DNA from 3 places in the Pinisolibacter sp. DMC19 genome. Region 1 is predicted to be linked to each of the others. Evidence: predicted binding sites of a transcription regulator. Region 1 holds the regulator's gene; each other region holds the start of a gene.
The links. The regulator LexA, encoded in region 1, represses DNA repair genes until DNA is damaged. The targets are predictions, from matches to a motif close to TGTTCNNNNTGTGTTCNG.
Positions count from the first base shown of each region.

Region 1 (2,267 bases):
GCCGCACTGGTCGAGGACGCCGGCGGCATGATGATCGATCTCGGCATCGTCCGCGACGATCTCGCCGCCACCCGTGCCGCCATCGCCGGCGCCTTCGCCGCCGAGATCGACGTGCTGGTGACGCTGGGCGGCGCCTCGATGGGCGATCACGACCTCGTCCACCGCGCGCTCGAGGCCGAGGGCGTCGCCTTCGACTTCTGGAAGCTGGCGATGCGCCCGGGCAAGCCGCTGATGTTCGGCCGCCGCGGTCCGATCCGCGTCCTCGGATTGCCGGGCAATCCCGCCGCTTCGCTGGTCTGCGGCCTGCGCTTCGTCGCGCCGCTGGTCGCCGCTCTGGCCGGCCGCGGCGCCGCCGGTCTCGCCCGCGAGACCGCGATCGCCGGCCGCGCCATGCCCGCCAACGACGAACGCGCCGACCATCTGCGCGCCGCACTGCGCCACGACGCCGAGGGCCGGCTGGTGGCGATGCCGCTCGACAGTCAGGATTCCTCGCTGCTCTCGCGCTTCGCCGACGCCGACGCGCTGATCGTCCGGCCGATCCACGCCCGCGCAGTCGAGGCCGGCGAACCGGTCGAGATCATCCGTCTGCGTCACGTCTGAGGGCGCTCAGCGCCCGTTGGCGACCGACGGATGGACCATCGCTCGTCTTCGATCGGCGAGCGCCGGAACCTTCCTCCCGAAGAGCCGAGACCCGGCCCATGCGCCGCGCCGTACAGGTCGGCGCACGCGCCGCCGCATCGCCCTCCCGGCTCATGCGGAGCCCCGTCGCTCGCCGTTCGCGGCGATCGGAACGACGGCGAAGCGATCCGCGCGCACGCGGCGAGGCCCCCGAAACCCCACCGTTCACGCTTCCCCCTTGCAGAACATCCGCAGAACGCGTAGCGTGAGTTCGTGATTTGTACCCATCGCGAGTCGCCTGCCGGACCGGCCGAAGAGGCCGGTGGGAGTGCATGGTGCGGACGGGTACGCTCGAGTGCGGGGCTTCTTCGGGGCCCGCGGGGATGGAACATGCCGGGGCGGACGCCGATCGTGTCGCGCCGGCTGGCGAGGGAACGGGGTCATGCTGACGCGCAAACAGTTCGAACTTCTGATGTTCATCCACGAACGTCTGAAGGAGGACGGCGTTCCCCCCTCCTTCGACGAGATGAAGGACGCGCTCGACCTGCGCTCCAAGTCCGGCATCCACCGCCTGATCACCGCGCTCGAGGAACGCGGCTTCATTCGCCGCCTGCCCAACCGGGCCCGCGCGCTCGAGGTGGTGCGTCTGCCGGATTCGATGACGCCCGGCCTCGCCAGCCCCGCCCGTGCGCCGGGCTCGAAGGGCTTCTCGCCCTCGGTCATCCAGGGCACTCTCGGCAAGCCGCGTCCGACCGCGATGCCGGGTCCCACCGGCGAGGAGACGGCGGAGGTCGTGTCGATCCCGGTCATGGGCCGCATCGCCGCCGGCACGCCGATCTCGGCGATCCAGACCTACACCCACGCCATTCCGGTGCCCTTCGATCTTCTCGGCGGCGGCGAGCACTACGCCCTCGAGGTCCGCGGCGATTCGATGATCGACGCCGGCATCCTCGACGGCGACACGGTGCTGATCAAACGCGGCGACAACGCCGATTCCGGCGACATCGTCGTCGCCCTGGTCGACGAGGAGGAGGCGACGCTGAAGCGCCTGCGCAAGCGCGGCGCATCGATCGCCCTCGAAGCCGCCAACCCGGCCTACGAGACCCGCATCTTCGGCCCCGACCGGGTGAAGGTGCAGGGCCGTCTCGTCGGCCTGATCCGCCGCTACTGACGGGCACGCGGGCCGCCGACGGCGCGGACGGTGTCGACCGACGGCGGGAGGACGCCCCCGCGGACGGATTGGGCGTCGCGTCGCGCACGCGGATCACGGGCATCAGCGCAAGGGATCCGCCGTCTCGCCACGCTCGACGGTCTCGGGCGTTTCGTGATCGGGAGTGGCGGATGCGCCGCCGTCCGGCGGATCAGCCGTTACTTCGGCGAGCGCGCGGACGGCGTTCGGATCGCGCGGCGTCCAGGCCCGTGGCGTCGCCGGCAGGCTCGGCGTCACGGAGAAGGTGAGACGCGGTCGCGGCTGTGATGTTTCGCCGGTGATGGCCGATGGCGGCGACGCTTCTTCGACGGCGGTCGGAGGCGTCGGACCGTTTCCTCGCGCACTGCCGTCGCTGTGGGCTTCGGCAACCGGCTGCCGCAGGTCGGGATCGCCGTCCCGACCCTCCGGCGCGGCATCGTCCGTCGGATCGAGGCCGACG
Region 1 is NZ_JBQUZF010000001.1:304,312-306,578, forward strand. Features, by position in the region: gene ACT53U_RS01365 (molybdopterin molybdotransferase MoeA) at 1-600, shown strand, start outside; gene lexA (transcriptional repressor LexA) at 1,061-1,789, shown strand; gene ACT53U_RS01375 (ComEC/Rec2 family competence protein) at 1,892-2,267, opposite strand, start outside.

Region 2 (2,267 bases), 370 kb from region 1:
GGCGAAGCTGCGCGAGATCTTCGGCCTGCACTACATCCTGCCGACCCATCAGGGGCGGGCGTGCGAGAACATTCTGGCGCAGGTGCTGGTCACGCCCGGCTCGATCGTGCCGATGAACTACCACTTCACCACCACCAAGGCGCACATCGTGCTGAACGGCGGCGCGGTCGAGGAGATCATCGCCGACGCCGGGCTCGAGGTGACGAGCGACGTGCCCTTCAAGGGCGACATGGACATCGCCAAGCTCGAAGGCCTCGTCGCCACCCACGGGGCGGAAAAAATCGCCTTCGTGCGCATGGAGGCGGGCACCAACCTGATCGGCGGCCAGCCGATCTCGCTCGGAAATCTGGCGGCGATCCGCAAGGTCTGCGACGCCAACGGGCTGATCCTGGTGCTCGACGCGAGCCTGCTCGCCGACAATCTGTGGTTCATCAAGACGCGCGATCCCGATTGCGCCGATCTCACCATCCGCGAGATCACGCGGAAGATCGCCGATCTCTGCGACATCATCTACTTCTCCGCCCGCAAGCTCGGCTGCGCGCGCGGCGGCGGCATCTGCATCCGCGACGAGGGGCTCTATCGCCGCATGCGCGGCCTGGTGCCGCTCTACGAGGGCTTCCTCACCTACGGCGGCATGTCGGTGCGCGAGATCGAGGCGCTGACCGTCGGGCTCGACGAGACCATGGACGAGGACATGATCTCGCAAGGGCCCCAGTTCATCGCCTACATGGTCGACGAACTGGTGAAGCGCGGCGTGCCGGTGATCACCCCGGCGGGCGGCCTCGGCTGCCACATCGACGTCATGCGCTTCCTGCCGCACGTCCCCCAGGCGCAGTATCCCGCCGGCGCGCTCGCCTCGGCGCTCTACATCGTCTCGGGCGTGCGCGGCATGGAGCGCGGCTCGCTGTCGGAACAGCGCAATCCCGACGGGACGGAGGTCTATTCCAACATGGAACTCCTCCGGCTCGCCATGCCGCGGCGCGTCTTCACCCTGTCGCAGGTGAAATACGCCATCGACCGGATCGACTGGCTCTACCGGAACCGCGAGCTCGTCGGCGGCCTGACCTTCGTCGAGGAGCCGGAGATCCTGCGCTTCTTCTACGGCCGGCTGGCGCCGATCGGCGATTGGCAGGAGAAGCTCGTCGCCAAGTTCCGGGCGGATCTCGGCGACAGCCTGTGAGGGACGGGCGCGGGAATGCGAATCGCCGACGCGGGGAGGTCCTCGCGTCGGCCGGTAGCGGGCTCGGCGCGCGCGGGCCCGGCCGCCATGAACACCGCGCGAACACTCATCCGATTTCGTAATTGAATCAAATTGATGGACGGGGCTTTACGAGCGAGAACAAAGTGTGTACATTGGCCTGACTTTGAACGACAGCCGAACGCGTGCGACAAGGAGCAGGACGATGGCACAGGCTTCACTTCGCCTCGTCGAAGGGGATGGTATGGACAGGACCAAGGCTTTGGACGCGGCGCTCCAGCAGATCGAGCGCAACTTCGGCAAAGGGTCGATCATGCGGCTCGGCCAGGGCAAGGTGGTCGAGATCGAGACGGTGCCGACGGGTTCGCTCGGGCTCGACATCGCGCTCGGCATCGGTGGCCTGCCGCGCGGTCGTGTCGTCGAGATCTACGGTCCGGAATCCTCGGGCAAGACGACCATGGCGCTGCACTGCATCGCCGAGGCCCAGAAGAAGGGCGGCGTCTGCGGCTTCATCGACGCCGAGCATGCGCTCGACCCGATCTATGCCCGCAAGCTCGGCGTCAATCTCGACGACCTGCTGATCTCCCAGCCCGATGCCGGCGAACAGGCGCTCGAGATCGCCGACACGCTGGTGCGTTCCGGCGCGCTCGACGTGCTGGTGGTCGACTCGGTCGCGGCGCTGACGCCGAAGGCGGAGCTCGAGGGCGAGATGGGCGACAGCCTGCCCGGTCTCCAGGCGCGTCTGATGAGCCAGGCGCTGCGCAAGCTCACCGCCTCGATCTCCAAGTCGAAGACCATGGTGATCTTCATCAACCAGATCCGCCAGAAGATCGGCGTGATGTTCGGCAACCCCGAGACCACGACGGGCGGCAACGCGCTGAAGTTCTATGCCTCGGTGCGCCTCGACATCCGCCGCATCGGCGCGATCAAGGACCGCGACGAGGTGATCGGCAACCAGACCCGCATCAAGGTCGTCAAGAACAAGATGGCGCCGCCCTTCAAGGAGGTCGAGTTCGACATCATGTACGGCGAGGGCGTGTCCAAGGTCGGCGAGCTGATCGACCTCGGC
Region 2 is NZ_JBQUZF010000001.1:669,407-671,673, reverse strand. Features, by position in the region: gene ACT53U_RS03010 (tryptophanase) at 1-1,180, shown strand, start outside; gene recA (recombinase RecA) at 1,404-2,267, shown strand, end outside.
Region 2: recA (recombinase RecA) is a predicted target of LexA. The motif match lies at 1,336-1,353, and genes of this name have one in related genera.

Region 3 (2,267 bases), on a different contig from region 1:
CGCCCCGTCCCCCACAGGATCACCTTGTGGGCGACCTCCGGCAGGTCGCGCCACGGCGTCGTCATGGCGAAGCCGTAGTGCTTGGCCAGCGCCTCGAGCGTCTGTCCGTAGAAGGGCGAGGCCGACTTCGCCCAGGGTGCGATCGCCCCCTTGGCGAGGCTCAGCGACACGTCGGGGACGACCAGTTCCGGATCGATCTTCTGCTCCGAGCCGAGGCCGCCGCAGGTCGGGCACGCGCCGAACGGGTTGTTGAAGGAAAAGAGCCGCGGCTCGATCTCGGCGATGGTGAAGCCGGAGACCGGACAGGCGAACTTCTCGGAGAAGACCAGCCGCTTCGGCGCGCCCTTGTCGTCCTTCTCGTCGACGAATTCGGCAAACGCGATGCCCTCCGCGAGCCCGAGCGCCGTCTCGAAACTGTCGGCGAGGCGGGTGGCGAGATCGCCGCGCACCACGATGCGGTCGACCACCACCTCGATGTCGTGCTTCAGCTTCTTGTCGAGGGCAGGGGCCTCGGAGATCTCGTAGAGCGTCCCGTCGACCTTGACGCGCTGGAAGCCCTTCTTCTGGAAGTCTTGAAGTTCCTTGCGATATTCGCCCTTTCGCCCGCGCACGACGGGGGCGAGGAGCAGGAGCCGCGTGCCCTCGGGCAGGGCCAGCACCCGGTCGACCATCTGGCTGACCGTCTGACTCTCGATCGGCAGGCCGGTCGCCGGCGAATAGGGCACGCCGATGCGCGCGAACAGCAGGCGCATGTAGTCGTAGATCTCGGTGACGGTACCGACCGTCGAGCGCGGGTTCTTCGACGTCGTCTTCTGTTCGATCGAGATGGCGGGCGACAGGCCGTCGATCTGGTCGACGTCCGGCTTCTGCATCATCTCGAGGAACTGGCGGGCATAGGCCGAGAGGCTCTCGACGTAGCGGCGCTGACCCTCGGCATAGATCGTGTCGAAGGCGAGCGACGACTTGCCCGAGCCGGAGAGGCCGGTCATCACCACCAGGCTGTCGCGCGGCAGGTCGAGATCGACGTTCTTCAGATTGTGCTCGCGCGCGCCGCGGATCGAGATCGTCGTGCGGGCATGGTCGAACAGCTGCCGCGTCGCGATCGAGGCGGCTTCGCGCGTCGCCGCCTCGCCGCTGGGCGCGGCTGCACCGTTTTTCCTGCCGGGCTTCGCCTTCGGCTCGCTCATCGTCGCTCCTGCCGCTCGGGTCGTGCCGGACGAGCCGTCTCGTCGCCCGCGGGCGCCGATCGATCGCTGCCGGACCATCGGGAATCCGTCTTGCGTTTCCGCCGTGCTCGGAATAGAACACAACAAGAACGGATGCAAGCCCGTTCCCGGCGGCGAGACGGTGTCTCGAGACCCAGTCTAGAGCACGACGCGCGCGTGACCACGGCGGAGGGCGCGGATCGGCTCTGTTCGCGCCGACTGTTGTGGAAAAACACCGCCCGCTGCGCCGTGCGGTGGGTGAGGGCGTCGCGATCGTGATCGCGACGGGCTAAGGGTGGGGTCTCAGCCCGGCTCGTCCGGCGCGCGGCCGCGCCCGTGGTGGCGCCGTCGTGGGCGCCCAGGAAGCCGACGGCCGGTTTGCCGAGGAGGAAGCGATGTCCGGAAGCGTCAACAAGGTCATTCTCGTCGGCAATCTCGGCGCCGATCCCGAAATTCGCCGCACCCAGGACGGTCGCCCGATCGTCAACCTGCGGATCGCGACGTCGGAGAGCTGGCGCGACCGCAATTCCGGCGAGCGCCGCGAGAAGACCGAGTGGCACCGCGTGGTGATCTTCAACGAGGGCCTCGCCAAGGTCTGCGAGCAGTACCTGAAGAAGGGCATGAAGGTCTATCTCGAGGGCCAGCTCCAGACCCGCGAATGGGAAGACCAGCAGGGCCAGAAGCGCTATTCGACCGAGGTCGTGCTGCAGGGCTTCAACTCGACCCTGACCATGCTCGACGGTCCCGGCGGCGGCCGTGGCGGCGCGGCCGCTGGTGGCGGCGGCGGTGACTTTGGCGGCGGCGACGACTTCGGCGGCGGCGAGCGCGGCGGCTGGGGCGGCGGCGCCGGCGGTTCCGGTGGCGGTCGCAGCAACTACGGCGGCGGTCGCGGCGCGTCGGCGAGCGGCGGTGCGTCGGGCGGCGCCGGCGGCGCCCGCGGCGGCTACAACCCGCCCCCGGCCTCCGACATGGACGACGAGATCCCGTTCTGATCGGGATCACGCGATCCATCGATCGATCTTTTGGCGCCCGCCCGAGCCCTTGGTTCCGGCGGGCGTTTTC
Region 3 is NZ_JBQUZF010000002.1:147,838-150,104, reverse strand. Features, by position in the region: gene uvrA (excinuclease ABC subunit UvrA) at 1-1,187, opposite strand, end outside; gene ACT53U_RS04975 (single-stranded DNA-binding protein) at 1,601-2,197, shown strand; gene ACT53U_RS04970 (hypothetical protein) at 2,204-2,267, opposite strand, start outside.
Region 3: uvrA (excinuclease ABC subunit UvrA) is a predicted target of LexA. The motif match lies at 1,301-1,318, and genes of this name have one in related genera.